Regions from separate parts of the Shewanella sp. SM29 genome, predicted to be linked through region 2. Evidence: predicted binding sites of a transcription regulator. Region 2 holds the regulator's gene; each other region holds the start of a gene.
What was found. The regulator NrdR, encoded in region 2, represses ribonucleotide reductase genes. The targets are predictions, from matches to a motif close to AAACACNANATNTNGTGTTT.

Region 1 (5,085 bases), on a different contig from region 2:
ATGTGCTGCATGCACGTATAGGAGATGTGAATATTGAAAATCTCAATCGTCCCTTTGCAGCCGTCGCGACTGACTTATACTCTGGTCAGGAAATTTGGTTTACTGAAGGGGATTTACGGCAAGCGGTACGGGCCTCTTGCTCCATGCCGGGGATTTTAGCCCCTGTCAGACAAGGAGAACGCTGGTTAGTCGATGGTGCTGTGGTGAATCCTGTTCCTGTTTCGGTCAGCCGTGCCATGGGCGTTGATGTAGTGATTGCAGTGGATTTATATGGCTATCATTCTGGGCGTATCCAAGTGTTACCCGTGAATATGACCAGCCAAAGGACTGTCCAAGCTGAAATGGATATGCCAGCGCGACAAGAAACGGGCTTTATGGATTTATTTGCCCGTGGCCGAGATTATGTCAGTAACCTAACCGATAAGTTTTCGCTCGGCACTAAATCGAATCCGGGGATGATTGCTGTGATGTCGCAATCTATGGGTATTTTAGAGCAAAGACATAAGCGGGCGCGGTTGATGGGCGATCCACCAGATATTTGTATTGTGCCAGAGGTGGGAAATATCGGCACTATGGAGTTTCACCGTGCTGATGAGGCGATTGCCGCCGGCGAAGCTGCGGTGGAGAAAGTCGCCCACTTGATTGAAGCAGCGCTCTGGAAGGGCTGATGAGGCAAAATATAGAGTCAAAAGCTTTCATATAGATAGCGTTTGATTGCAAGATAAACAAAAGTCGGTATCACTTTCGCGATACCGACTATTTGCTATCTCATATTGAGATGTTTATACCGCTTTGTTGGTGACTTAGGCTAGTTTTACCAACATTTTACCGCGATTCTTACCTTCAAATAGACCGATAAAAGCATCAGGTGCTTGTTCAAGCCCTTGATAAATTGTTTGTTCTGCTTTGACTTTGCCTTCCGCTAACCATTGAGCCATTTTTGCGGTGAACTCAGGATAATGCGCCCAATGTTCGGATACGATAAAACCTTCTAACTTGAGTTTTCGCATTACAATTAGGGCTAAGTTGTCAGGGCCAGGTGTTGGAGTTGTGTTGTTATATTGCGAAATCATACCGCAAACAGCGATACGTCCATGATCTTTCATATTGCCTAGTGCTGCGGCTAAATGCTCGCCACCGACGTTCTCAAAATACACGTCAACCCCTTCTGGGGCTGCTTTTGTCAACGCTTGGGTAAGATTGCCACAAGTCTTGTAATTGATGACCGCATCAACACCATAACTTTTTAATAATTCAGCTTTTTCATCTGAACCGACAGAGGCTATTACACGAGCACCTATTAGTTTACCAATTTGGCAGGCCACGCTACCTACTGCGCCAGAGGCGGCGGAAACGAATAGTGTCTCACCCGCTTTTAAATCTGTAATGCGAGTCAGTCCTGTCCAAGCTGTCATGCCTGGCATGCCGAGTACGCCGAGGAAATGTGAACTATCAAGCGTAGTTAGTGGTAAAGCTGTTAGTCCTGCGGTATCTGTGACTGCGTGTTCACGCCAACCTAGCATGCTGCTGACTTTAGTACCAACCGGGAACTTGGTGTTTTTTGACGCGATAACTTCACCAATCGCACCGCCTTCTAAGACTTGATTTAAGGCGAAGGGCGGAACATAACTCTTGCGATCAACCATGCGCCCGCGCATGTAAGGGTCAACCGACATCCATAGATTTTTAATCAGCACTTGTCCATCAGCGAGCGGTGCTAACGCTTTATTTACTAAAGTAAAATTCTGTGCTGTAGGCATGCCTTCTGGGCGACTAGCTAGATGGATTTCACGGGTTTCAGTCATACTCTTCATAAAAACTCACCTTTTGTTTGTGCGCAAACGAATGATGTTAACTCTACGTGGCTTTAAGATTGAATGCAAATAGTTTGCGCGCAAACTAGATGAGGTGGGACAGATCGGATAAGATAGCGTTATGTTTAAATGACAGGCGCTTAAACGTGCAGAATTGCTTACCTCAACCTGAGCTAGACGCTACAAAACAGACTCATAGCCAAGCTTCTAGCGATCCACTCTGTTTATCCGATAATGTTTGTTTCGCGTTATATTCTGCGAGCAATGCATTAGTGCGTGCTTATCGGCCTCTACTCGAGGCATATGAGTTAACTTTCCCTCAATATTTAGTGATGCAAACCCTGTGGCGTCAAAACGGCTGCAGCCAAACCCAGCTATCAATGGCGACTAAACTCGATATGGGAACCCTAACGCCAATCGTCAAGCGGTTAGAGTTGAAGGGGTTGATTACGCGATTAGCCTGCGTTGAAGATGAGCGGAAAAAGCTGATCACTCTGACAAGTCAAGGAGAGGGTATCAGGCACGAAGCTCTTGCCTTGAAGCAAACCTTGCTTGATAAAGTGCAGATGGACGCTGAGGCACTCGATTTACTAAGGCGGCAATGTCTTGCCCTTATTGAAGATTTACAGTCCTAGAGATAAATCTACTGGTGCTGTTCGCTACCCGAAAATTCAGGATCTGCACAGATTAATACTTGATTGGCTTAGTTTTTGCTTTAAAACCGTTATTGAGTCTTAGACGCCGAATTTTTGACGATGAATTCTATTTTAAATGCCTTTAATCTTAATCGCAGCAGTGCCAGTATCGCCGATGCCTATGGTGCCAATAGCCAAAAGACGAGCACGGCTAAAACCGATACTACGACAGAAACAAATAAAACGCAGACGGATGCTACCAAACCCGATAACGGTAAAACCGATGAGATAGCGCTGTCGCCAAGGGCGCAACGCGCACAGAAAATTCAATCGATGGCGAAGGATTTTTTTGCCGATGGTCAATTTGGCGTCGCCGATATTCCCGCATTGGTGTCGCGCTTACAAAAAGATGGCATTTTATCGGATGTGCAACTCGAGCGTTTATCGAAAAACGGTATTACAGTGCCGAGCACAACAACGCCGACTAAACAATCGTTGCAAGATTTTTTAGATGATGAAATCAAGTCATTAGCTAAAAAATCACCTAATAATCCTCTTATCAATACCTTAGTTGATGCTAAAAACGTCTTAACCAATATGGATGATGCTCAGTCGCCGGTGCTAGCCCAGAAGGCCACGAAAGTCCTTAGCCAATTGACGGATTATTTGAATTCTGAACCTCCGCTTACGGATGCTCAAAAGCAGCAGTGGCAGGGGCTAAAATCTATGATGCAACTTGCTTCATCTATGGGGGCACATCAATCTGCATCGGGCCAACTCAGTAGTTATCTTGCGCTTGCTAAACGTTAATTCACATCCATAGTGCGTGATAAACACAAATTGTCACGCATTCAACTAGCTGGGTTTAATCAGCAGGTCAAGGCGCAATTTTCAGATAATTGGGCCTAGCTGCAGTTCTTGTTTGTTCTTTTATTTCATCCTAAAAACTATGATCTGGATCATGGACTCCTTACCGTCATTGTAGCCTAATGCTCTACATATTGTGTTTTATGCTTTTAAAATCACTAGATGTAGTGTTAATTTTTAGGCGAGATGGAGAGGAACTGAACAATGCCAGTCGTAATTAAGCGTGATGGTTGCCGCACACCTTTTGATGAAACAAGGATAAGGGATGCAGTGAATGCCGCTGCAAACTCAGTTGGAATAGAGGATGGCGACTATGCAGCGACAGTGGCAGCGTGTATCAGTCAGAGCGTCGCGCCATTAGCTGAAGTCGATATCCACCATCTACAAGATGCGGTTGAGAATTTACTGATGGAAGGGCCGTACAAGTCCCTGGCGCGGGTGTATATCGAATACCGTCACGACAGAGATGTGTGCCGTGAAGCGACCAGTAAACTCAACCTCGAAATCCGTGGTTTAGTTGAGCAAAGCAATGCGGCTTTACTCAATGAAAATGCTAATAAAGATTCAAAAGTCATTCCTACTCAGCGGGATTTACTCGCGGGCATAGTCGCCAAACATTACGCCAAGAGTCATATTTTGCCAAAGGATGTGGTCGCTGCCCATGAAGCGGGCGAGATCCATTACCACGACCTAGATTACTCTCCGTTTTTCCCGATGTTTAACTGCATGTTGATTGATTTAGCTGGCATGTTGACCCACGGCTTTAAAATGGGTAATGCCGAAATTGAAACCCCTAAGTCTATTTCAACAGCGACAGCGGTGACCGCGCAGATTATTGCCCAAGTGGCGAGTCATATCTATGGCGGAACTACTATCAACCGTATCGATGAAGTGTTAGCGCCATTTGTCGCTAAGAGCTACGACAAGCATTACCAAATTGCCCTGAATTGGAAGATTACCGACGCCAAAGCCTTTGCCACGGCGCAAACTGAAAAAGAATGTCACGATGCATTCCAGTCTTTGGAATATGAGGTCAATACTTTACACACCGCCAATGGCCAAACACCGTTCGTGACCTTTGGGTTTGGTTTAGGTACGTCGTGGGAATCACGCTTAATTCAGCAATCTATGCTCAAAGTGCGGATGGCGGGATTGGGTAAAAATCGCAAGACGGCAGTATTCCCTAAGCTAGTGTTTGCGATTCGCGATGGTATTAATCATAAAGCGGGCGATTGCAATTACGATGTAAAACAGATGGCGCTCAAATGCGCGACAATGCGCATGTATCCCGACATTCTCAACTACGAGCAAGTCGAGAAAGTGACCGGTTCATTTAAAACCCCAATGGGCTGCCGTAGCTTTTTAGGCACCTATGAAGAAAATGGCGAGCTTGTGCATGAAGGGCGCAATAATTTGGGAGTGGTCAGTTTAAACCTGCCGCGGATTGCCTTAGAAGCCAATGGCGATGAAGCTGAATTTTATCGCATTTTAGATGACAGATTAGTATTAGCTCGTAAAGCACTGGATACCCGTATTGAGCGACTGAACGGTGTTAAAGCCCGCGTGGCACCTATCCTCTATATGGAAGGCGCCTGTGGTGTACGCTTGCGCGCTGATGATGATGTGGCGCAAATCTTTAAAAATGGCCGTGCGTCGATTTCACTCGGTTACATTGGACTGCATGAAACCATGAATGCACTCTATGGCCCCCAAACCCATGTATTTGATGATACACAATTGAGGGAAAAAGCCGTCGCTATTGTAGCCTA
Region 2 (5,085 bases):
GCGGCGCGCTCAAGGACGTACTCTAAGTTATGGGCATCTTGGGCTTGAATAATGGCTTCGAGTTCGCCTTGCTCTTTCGCAAGGGCGTCGAAATCGGCGTCCGGCTCGGCGTAGGCCGCGTAAACGGCATCGAGGCGAGTTAGGGCATTTTTTGCCTCTGCAACCGCTTCTTCAATCGCTTCACGCACGGTTTGATTCGGATCGAGTTTAGGTTCCTGCGGCAGGTAACCGATTTTCAATCCCGGCATTGGGCGCGCTTCACCTTCAATTTCGGTGTCAATACCCGCCATAATGCGCAGTAGCGTCGACTTACCTGAACCGTTGAGGCCGAGTACGCCAATTTTGGCGCCGGGGAAAAAGCTTAAAGAAATATCTTTAAGGATCTGCTTCTTAGGCGGAACAATTTTACCCACCCGCAGCATGCTGTAAACAAACTGAGCCATTTTTCTCTATCTTAAGTGACTAATGATGCGGCTAATTCTACTCGATTGCGCGCCGAACTCAACTCGACAATGAGCCAAGTTCAAGCACTATCTGCAGGAATTTCATGTTTCAAATACTGGGATTGTGACCGCGTTCCGAGTAGAATACCGCGCAACCCTACCTATAAGAATTGGCAGCTGGAGTAAGCAATGCTGAAAAAAGATATGAATATCGCAGATTATGATCCGGAACTGTTTAACGCAATTCAGAATGAAACTCTGCGTCAAGAAGAGCATATTGAGCTGATTGCTTCTGAAAACTACACCAGTCCACGCGTGATGGAAGCGCAAGGTTCACAGTTAACCAATAAGTACGCTGAAGGCTATCCAGGCAAGCGTTACTACGGTGGTTGTGAGTATGTGGACGTAGTTGAAACCTTAGCGATTGAACGTGCTAAACAACTGTTTGGCGCAACTTACGCTAACGTACAACCTCATTCAGGTTCACAGGCAAACAGCGCGGTTTACATGGCATTGTTAAAACCTGGCGATACCGTACTGGGCATGAACTTAGCTCATGGTGGTCACTTGACCCACGGTTCTCCGGTTAACTTCTCTGGCAAACTGTACAACATCATTCCTTACGGTATCGACGAGTCTGGCAAAATCGACTACGACGAGATGGAGCGTATTGCCTTAGAACACAAGCCTAAGATGATGATCGGCGGTTTCTCTGCCTATTCAGGTATCGTTGATTGGGCAAAAATGCGTGAAATCGCAGACAAAATCGGTGCTTATTTATTTGTCGATATGGCACACGTTGCCGGTCTTATTGCTGCGGGCGTTTATCCAAACCCAGTACCACACGCGCATGTTGTGACATCTACGACCCACAAAACCTTAGCGGGTCCTCGTGGTGGCGTGATCCTATCTGCTGCTGACGATGAAGACTTGTACAAAAAGTTGAATTCTGCGGTATTCCCAGGCGGTCAAGGTGGCCCATTGATGCACGTTATCGCCGGTAAAGCGGTGGCGTTCAAAGAAGCCCTAGAGCCAGAATTTAAAGTGTACCAACAGCAAGTGGTTAACAACGCTAAAGCTATGGTTGAAGTGTTCCTTGAGCGCGGTTACAAAATCGTCTCTGGCGGAACCAGCAACCACTTAATGCTAGTTGACCTGATTGGTCGTGACTTAACGGGTAAAGAAGCCGATGCCGCCTTAGGTAGCGCTAACATTACCGTGAACAAAAACTCAGTGCCAAACGACCCACGTTCACCCTTTGTGACCTCAGGTGTGCGTATCGGTACGCCAGCCATTACGCGCCGCGGCTTTAAAGAAGCGGAATCGAAAGAGCTGACTGGCTGGATTTGTGACATCCTTGATGATGCAAGTAATCCTGTAGTGATTGAGCGTGTTAAGGGCCAAGTACTGGCACTGTGTGCACGTTTCCCTGTTTACGGTTAATCTGTAAATAGTCTCCTTTTTGTGGTGCTGAGCCTAACAAGCATCAGGTGGTTAACCTCAGCCCATAAATAGGATAAAATCCCATGGCCGCATTAAGCGGCCATTTTTATTGGTAAAATCTTAGGCTTAAATCCATAGCGTTTGACTGAGATTTAACAGGTAAACCTATTAACGCTTTACGACCATTCACTGGCAGGAGGCTCAATGCATTGTCCATTTTGTAGCGCGACAGATACTAAAGTCATCGATTCCCGATTAGTGGCAGAAGGCCACCAAGTGCGCCGTCGCCGAGAATGCACCGAATGTCATGAAAGATTTACCACCTTCGAAGGCGCCGAATTAGTCATGCCTAGGGTGATTAAGCGCGATGGTTCACGCCAACCCTTCGATGAAGAAAAACTCCAAGGTGGCATGTTGCGCGCCGTTGAAAAACGTCCCGTATCTATGGATGAAATCGAGCAAGCACTCAGCAAAATCAAGTCTACTCTGCGCGCCACTGGCGAGCGGGAAGTGCCGTCAGAAATGGTGGGTAACTTAATGATGGAGCAATTGATGAGCCTCGATAAAGTCGCCTACATACGTTTCGCTTCTGTGTACCGTGCCTTCGAAGACGTGTCTGAATTTGGCGAAGCCATCGCCAAACTGCAAAAGTAGTTATTCAGCTTTTGTCGCCTAAAAAGGCAGGCGTGCAGTTGCTAACAGCATGAAAAGAAAGATTTTATAAGACTGGTGAAAGCCGAAACCTTTAACAACAGGGTTGAACATGAGCTTGAACATAAGTTGGTCCGTACTCGATACCCAAATGATGAGCCGCGCGATTCAATTGGCGCGCAAAGGCTTTTACACCACGAGACCCAATCCCAGTGTGGGCTGCGTTATCGTTAACGATAACCAAATCATCGGTGAAGGTTATCATCAAAAAGCGGGTGAGCCCCACGCCGAAGTGCACGCACTACGTATGGCTGGTGAACATGCCCGTGGCGCAACCGCCTATGTCACCCTAGAGCCCTGCAGTCATTATGGCCGCACGCCGCCCTGCGCCTTGGCGCTGATCAATATTGGCGTTAAGCGTGTGGTGGTGGCGGTTGAAGATCCTAATCCGCAAGTGGCTGGGCGCGGTATTAAAATGCTGCGCGACGCCGGTATTGAAGTGGATGTGGGATTACACCGTGATGAAGCCTATGCCTTGAATTTAGGCTTTATGAAGCGTATGGAATCAGGTTTACCTAGAGTCACTGTAAAATTAGCCGCGAGTCTCGATGGTAAAACTGCGCTGTCTAACGGTGTGTCTAAATGGATAACCGGTCCAGAATCTCGCCGCGACGTGCAGCGATTACGTTTACGTTCCTGCGCTTTGGTCACTGGGATTGAAACCATATTGGCGGACGATCCCTCACTCAATGTGCGTTATCAGGAACTTGGCAGCTTAAAAGACAGTGTAACCGAGGCGCAATTACTACAGCCATTAAGAGTCATACTCGACAGTCGCGCCCGTTTGCCGTTATCGGCCGCCTGCTTGACTATCGTATCGCCCATACTCTTGGTCTCGACCGTGGCTTATCCCGCAGACTTTCAAGCACAATTGCCCTCCCATGTGAGTTGCCTCGTGTTACCTGCAATTGCAGGTCGCGTCTCATTGCCTGAACTATTAAGCTATTTAGGCCAAAGTTGTAATCACGTGCTGGTGGAAGCGGGTGCAACCTTAGCGGGCGCATTTTTAGCGCAGGGTCTGGCCGATGAGTTAGTGCTGTACCAAGCGATGAAAATCCTCGGCGGGCAAGGGCGTAATCTGCTGCAGCTACCCGATTATCAAACCATGGCGCAAATTCCTGCATTAATGTTGGTCGATGAGCGCAAATTAGGGCCAGATACCCGTTTAATCTTGAGCGTTAAGCCTGATACCTCTTTATCTAAATCGAATTGGAGCAAGATAACCGTTTAACCTTGAGCGTTATGCTTGATACTTCTTCATTTAATTAGGGCAAGATAACCGTTAAACCTTGAGTCTTATGCCTTATTACTTCTTTATCGAATAAGTGAGTTAACCATGTTTACTGGGATTATTGAAGCTGTTGGCACCCTGCGCAAACTGGAGCGTAAAGGCGATGATATTCGTTTGACCGTGGCGAGCGGCAAACTGGATTTAAACGATGTGCGTTTAGGCGACAGCATTGCCACTAACGGTGCGTGCTTAACGGTTGTGCAGCAATTAGCCGACGGTTATGTGGCTGATATCTCTGCCGAAACAGTGAGTCTAACCGGCTTTGCTCACTACAAAGTGGGTACTAAGGTGAATCTTGAAAAAGCCGTCACCCCAACCACACGTTTAGGCGGCCACATGGTCAGTGGCCATGTAGACGGTATTGCAACGGTTGAGCAACGCTTAGTGCGTGGTCAAGCTATCGAGTTTTGGCTAGCCGCACCCGCAGAGCTTGGGCGTTACATTGCCCATAAAGGTTCCATCACCATTGATGGCGTGAGTTTGACGGTTAACGAAGTGGACGGCAGTCGATTCCGCTTGACCATAGTGCCGCATACCGCGGGGGAAACCACGTTAATCGACCTGCAAGCGGGCGATAAGGTGAATATCGAAGTGGATTTAATCGCCCGTTATCTTGAACGCTTGATGAATTATGATGGCAAAGACAGCAAGAGCGGCGGTGTCACCATGGAAATGTTAGCCCGTGCCGGCTTTGTGCGTTAGTGCACAGGAGCAGATTATTTAACTTAAGCTTATCGGCAGCTTAGGTTATTTAGGTATAGAATTTCATAATAACAGCAAAATCAGAAGGTCCTACAATGGCGCTGCACAGTATAGAAGAGATCATCGAAGATATTCGTCAAGGCAAAATGGTTATTTTGATGGATGACGAAGACAGAGAAAACGAAGGTGATTTGATCATGGCGGCCGAAATGGTCACGCCAGAAGCGATTAACTTTATGGCGAAATATGGCCGTGGGCTCATTTGCCAGACCATGACTAAAGCCCGTTGCCAGCAGTTAAACCTGCCTTTAATGGTGACGAATAATAACGCCCAGTTCTCGACTAACTTTACGGTTTCTATTGAAGCGGCGGAAGGTGTGACTACCGGTATTTCGGCCCACGATCGTGCTGTAACGGTGAAAGCGGCTGTGGCTAAAGAGGCTAAAGCATCTGATTTAGTGCAACCAGGGCACATCTTCCCGCTAATGGCACAGG
Region 3 (5,085 bases), on a different contig from region 2:
TGCACGTCCCACGATAACGCTCATGGCGTAATCAAGGTACGAATTCTTTAGTTCGTCTTCGATATTAATTGGCGAAATAGATGATGCCAGATCAGTCATAAACTGCTCGTTCCCCTGAAAAATAGCCGACAACGTATAATCCGTATCATTGCCTAGCCCAAAAACGTGATTTGGCATTCTAACACAGTTATTTAATGTCGCCAGACCTATCATTATCGAATTGAGAGTCTGGTGGCTTAATAGATGAAAACACTGTCAATTTGGTCGTTTGTGAGATAAACAAGCGTTGAAATTCACGGCTTACGATGAGGAAAAATCGTCAAAGGGATAAAGTAAAAGGTCGATACGGAGCACAACAATTAACATAAAAGCAGATAACTGCTGAAAATTCACTCAACCACAAGGGCTTAGCTCAGTCGAGCACTTTGTTTATCAAACATAGTCGTTATAATAGCCGCACAATACAGCTTCTTCAGGTAATAGCATGCATCAGAATACCAATGTAGACCCACAGGAAATCGCAAAGTTTGAACGTATGGCCGAAACTTGGTGGGATCTCAACGGCGAATTTAAGCCGCTGCATCTATTAAACCCGCTGCGCTTAAACTATATCGATCAAACCGCTGGCGGTATTTTCGGCAAGAAAGTGCTCGATGTCGGCTGTGGTGGCGGCATTTTGTCTGAAAGCATGGCCCGCATCGGCGCCGAGGTTGATGGCTTAGATATGGGTGATGAGCCCTTAGAAGTCGCCCGCCTACATGCCCTCGAAACGGGCGTGAGCATTAATTATGTAAAAAATACTGCCGAGGCCCACAGCCAAGATCATCAAGCCTATTACGATGTGGTGACCTGCATGGAAATGCTCGAACATGTACCCGATCCACAATCTGTGATTAAAGCATGCTGTGACATGGTCAAACCCGGTGGTCATGTGTTTTTCTCCACCATCAACCGCAACATTAAATCCTACGTGCACACCATTTTAGGTGCGGAATATTTGCTAAAAATGCTGCCAGTTGGCACCCACGAGCATAAAAAATTCATTAAGCCTTCGGAGCTGATTGAGCTAGTAGATAATACCGATCTTATCTGTACCGATGCCTTAGGGGTAAGCTACAACCCATTGACGGGCATTTTTAAGTACACGCCTAAGGTTGATGTGAATTACATGATAGCGACGCGTAAGGTTGATTAATATGAGTCTGGCACAGATCAAAGGCGTACTGTTCGATCTCGACGGCACCTTAGCCGATACCGCGCCGGATCTGGTGCAAGCCCTCAATTTAAGTCTTCAAGATGTCGGCATCGCCGCGCAGCCGTTAGCGGCCATGCGCTACGCCGCATCCCACGGCAGTTTTGCCTTAGTCGATGCCGCGATCCCTGATGCGGCAGAAGATCTTCGGTCTCAAGTTCAGCAAGGGCTACTCGCCCACTATCAGCGTATAAATGGCGATCACTGTGCGCTATTCACAGGCATAGCGGCATTACTCGACTGGCTCGAGTTAACTCAGCTGCCGTTTGGGGTGATCACCAACAAGCCTGCGCGCTTTACCCGTCCCTTATTGCGAAAACTGAATTTACACTTGCGTATGCCCGTTATCATTAGTGGCGATTCTACAAAACACCCAAAACCCCACACTGCACCTATGCTGTTAGGCGCACAACAGCTGAACTGTGCTCCAGAACACATTTTGTATCTTGGGGATGCCGAGCGAGATTTGCTCGCGGCCAAGGCTGCTGGCATGTTAGGCGGCGTGGCCCTATGGGGTTATCTGGGCGTGAACGACAAGCCGTTGCAATGGCCAGCGCACGCGCATTTTGCGAGCCCAACTGAGCTACATCAAGCACTAATCGAAGCATTGGCTTAACAACATCAACCAAAAACAGCGCCTACAATGCTCAAGAATAAGGCATCCAATACATAATTTCACTGACGGAAATCAGTGTGTCAGCATACTATTTATGACCCACGGAAAAAGTCAGGCGCATAAAAGATCGGCACTCGTGAGCGATCGCGATCTAAAGAAAAAGATCGCCTAAAAATCCCCCATGAGTGTGACACGCTAACCTGAAATTGAGCTTCAAGGTTAGTCGTTACTAACGCAAAAGTTTATCCTCACGTTATCCACAAGATGTCCCCTGAATTCAGACTTGCAAATAGGGGCAAACCTCACTATCTTGTATCCCATATAATTTAAAACACCATATCTTGTGTATAGGTAACAATCAGACACACTAGAAGCTCGCCGCTTAATTGACTCGTTTTTAACCAGTCAGCTGTATTTAAGGGACGATTATTGATTGTTTTACAAGGATACGTACGGTGATTTTGCTCACCTAAATACATATAAGAACCAAGGCCTATCTCCAAATGAATAGCACTATGACAGTCACAAAACGCTGTGGCGATCGTGAGAATATCGATCTCGAAAAAATACACCGCGTAATTACTTGGGCAGCCAAGGGATTAAAAAACGTTTCTGTTTCGGAAGTTGAACTTCGCTCGCACCTACAGTTTTTCGATGGCATCCCAACCGAAGCTATCCATGAAACCATTATCAAGGCTGCGGCGGATTTAATTTCTCCAGAATCACCGGACTATCAGTTCCTCGCTGCCCGTTTAGCAGTGTTTCATTTGCGTAAGAAGGCCTTCGGTCAGTTTGAGCCGCCCGCATTGTATGCTCACGTGACTAAGTTGGTTGAGCTAGGTAAATACGATCAACACATTTTAAGAGATTACACTCGCGAAGAGCTGGATGTGATGGATACCTATATCGACCATTGGCGCGATATGGACTTCTCTTACGCAGCGGTAAAACAGCTTGAAGGCAAATATTTAGTTCAAAACCGTGTGACCCACGAAATCTATGAGAGCGCGCAGTTCCTTTACATTTTGGTCGCGGCTTGCTTGTTTGCCCGTTATCCAAAAGAGACGCGCCTGAAATACGTTAAAGATTTCTATGACGCGGTATCAACTTTTAAACTGTCGCTGCCAACGCCAATTATGGCCGGTGTGCGCACCCCAACGCGTCAGTTTAGCTCTTGCGTACTGATCGAATGTGGTGACAGCTTAGATTCTATCAACGCGACCGCTTCGTCTATCGTGAAATACGTCAGCCAACGTGCGGGTATCGGTATTAACGCCGGTCGTATTCGTGCCTTAGGTAGCCCAATCCGTGGTGGTGAAGCCTTCCACACAGGTTGTTTACCTTTCTATAAGTATTTCCAAACCGCAGTGAAGTCGTGCTCTCAAGGCGGCGTGCGTGGCGGTGCTGCGACCCTGTTCTACCCTATTTGGCACTTAGAAGTCGAATCTCTGCTGGTATTGAAAAATAACCGCGGCGTCGAAGACAACCGTATCCGTCATTTAGACTACGGTGTGCAGTTGAACAAAGTCATGTATCAACGTCTGATCAAAGGCGAGAACATCAGTTTATTTAGCCCATCTGACGTACCTGGCTTGTACGATGCTTTCTTTGAAGATCAAAACGAATTCGAACGTTTATATGTGCAATATGAGCAAGACAGCAACATTCGTAAGAAAACGATAAAAGCCGTTGAACTGTTTTCACTGATGATGCAAGAGCGTGCCTCAACGGGCCGTATCTACATTCAGAACGTGGATCACTGCAACACTCACAGCCCGTTTGATTCAAAAGTCGCGCCGATCAGACAGTCTAACCTGTGTCTTGAAATCGCCCTGCCGACTAAACCATTAAACAACATCGATGATCCAGAAGGTGAAATCGCGCTTTGTACGCTGTCAGCACTTAACTTAGGTTCTATCAAAGAGTTATCTGATATTGAGCCATTAGCCGACCTCGCCGTACGCGCACTGGATAATTTATTGGATTATCAAGATTATCCTATCAAGGCCGCGCAAATCGCCTCGATGAATCGCCGTACTTTAGGCATAGGTGTGATCAACTTCGCTAACTATTTAGCGAAAAATGGCATGAAGTATTCTGATGGTAGCGCGAACGCTTTAACCCACAGAACCTTCGAAGCGATTCAGTACTATTTACTGAAAGCCTCAATGAACTTGGCCAAAGAGCAAGGGGCATGTCCGTTATTCCACGAGACCACTTACTCTCAAGGTATTTTGCCAATCGATACCTACAAACGTGACCTAGATAAAATTTGTGCTGAACCATTGCACTTAGACTGGGAATCACTGCGTAGCGATATCAAGCAATATGGCCTGCGTAACTCGACGCTGTCGGCATTAATGCCATCAGAAACCTCGTCGCAAATCTCCAATGCGACCAATGGTATTGAGCCACCACGTGGTCTTATCAGCGTGAAATCGAGCAAAGACGGTCAGCTAAAACAAGTGGTACCCGATTTCGATACACTGAAAGATAGCTATGAATTGCTGTGGAAAATGCCAAGCAACGACGGTTACTTACAGCTAGTGGGTATTATGCAGAAATTCGTTGACCAAGCGATTTCGGCTAACACTAACTACGATCCTTCACGTTTTGAAGGCCGTAAAGTGCCAATGCAAACCCTACTGAAAGATTTGCTCAATGCTTACAAGTTAGGTGTTAAAACGCTTTACTACCATAACACTCGCGATGGTGCGTCGGATTCACACGATGACATCACCAATTTAGAGAAAGAAGATGACGGTTGCGCCGGCGGCGCATGTAAAATCTAGTCTTTAACTTTAACGTTAACGGTTTTATAGGGATCCCTATTTAGTGGATCCCTATCCATTGGAAAAATAGCACCATGGCCTACTCTACCTTCTGTCAAACACCCAACGATGCCACCCGTGAACCTATGTTTTTAGGTCAATCGGTCAACGTGGCTCGTTACGATCAACAAAAATATGAAGTGTTCGAAAAACTGATAGAAAAGCAGTTATCTTTCTTTTGGCGCCCGGAAGAAGTAGACGTCAGTCGCGATAAGATTGACTACGGTGCATTGCCTGATCATGAAAAACACATCTTTATTTCGAATCTGAAATACCAAACCCTACTCGACTCGATTCAAGGCCGCTCGCCCAATGTGGCCTTTTTGCCGCTGGTGTCACTGCCTGAATTAGAAACCTGGATTGAGACTTGGTCTTTCTCTGAGACG

Region 1: the regulator NrdR is predicted to act here: its motif matches at 3,470-3,489, upstream of nrdD (anaerobic ribonucleoside-triphosphate reductase).
Region 3: the regulator NrdR is predicted to act here: its motif matches at 2,198-2,217, upstream of nrdA (class 1a ribonucleoside-diphosphate reductase subunit alpha).

What each region holds. Positions count from the first base shown of each region.
Region 1 is NZ_JAKKRN010000023.1:42,593-47,677, reverse strand. Features, by position in the region: gene rssA (patatin-like phospholipase RssA) at 1-668, shown strand, start outside; gene L5L77_RS15610 (NADP-dependent oxidoreductase) at 804-1,814, opposite strand; gene L5L77_RS15605 (MarR family winged helix-turn-helix transcriptional regulator) at 1,961-2,449, shown strand; gene L5L77_RS15600 (hypothetical protein) at 2,570-3,259, shown strand; gene nrdD (anaerobic ribonucleoside-triphosphate reductase) at 3,521-5,085, shown strand, end outside.
Region 2 is NZ_JAKKRN010000001.1:209,735-214,819, forward strand. Features, by position in the region: gene ettA (energy-dependent translational throttle protein EttA) at 1-443, opposite strand, end outside; gene glyA (serine hydroxymethyltransferase) at 633-1,886, shown strand; gene nrdR (transcriptional regulator NrdR) at 2,091-2,540, shown strand; gene ribD (bifunctional diaminohydroxyphosphoribosylaminopyrimidine deaminase/5-amino-6-(5-phosphoribosylamino)uracil reductase RibD) at 2,650-3,828, shown strand; gene L5L77_RS00975 (riboflavin synthase) at 3,934-4,590, shown strand; gene ribBA (bifunctional 3,4-dihydroxy-2-butanone-4-phosphate synthase/GTP cyclohydrolase II) at 4,686-5,085, shown strand, end outside.
Region 3 is NZ_JAKKRN010000039.1:39,174-44,258, forward strand. Features, by position in the region: gene gyrA (DNA gyrase subunit A) at 1-99, opposite strand, end outside; gene ubiG (bifunctional 2-polyprenyl-6-hydroxyphenol methylase/3-demethylubiquinol 3-O-methyltransferase UbiG) at 485-1,195, shown strand; gene L5L77_RS19915 (HAD family hydrolase) at 1,197-1,868, shown strand; gene nrdA (class 1a ribonucleoside-diphosphate reductase subunit alpha) at 2,372-4,660, shown strand; gene nrdB (class Ia ribonucleoside-diphosphate reductase subunit beta) at 4,735-5,085, shown strand, end outside.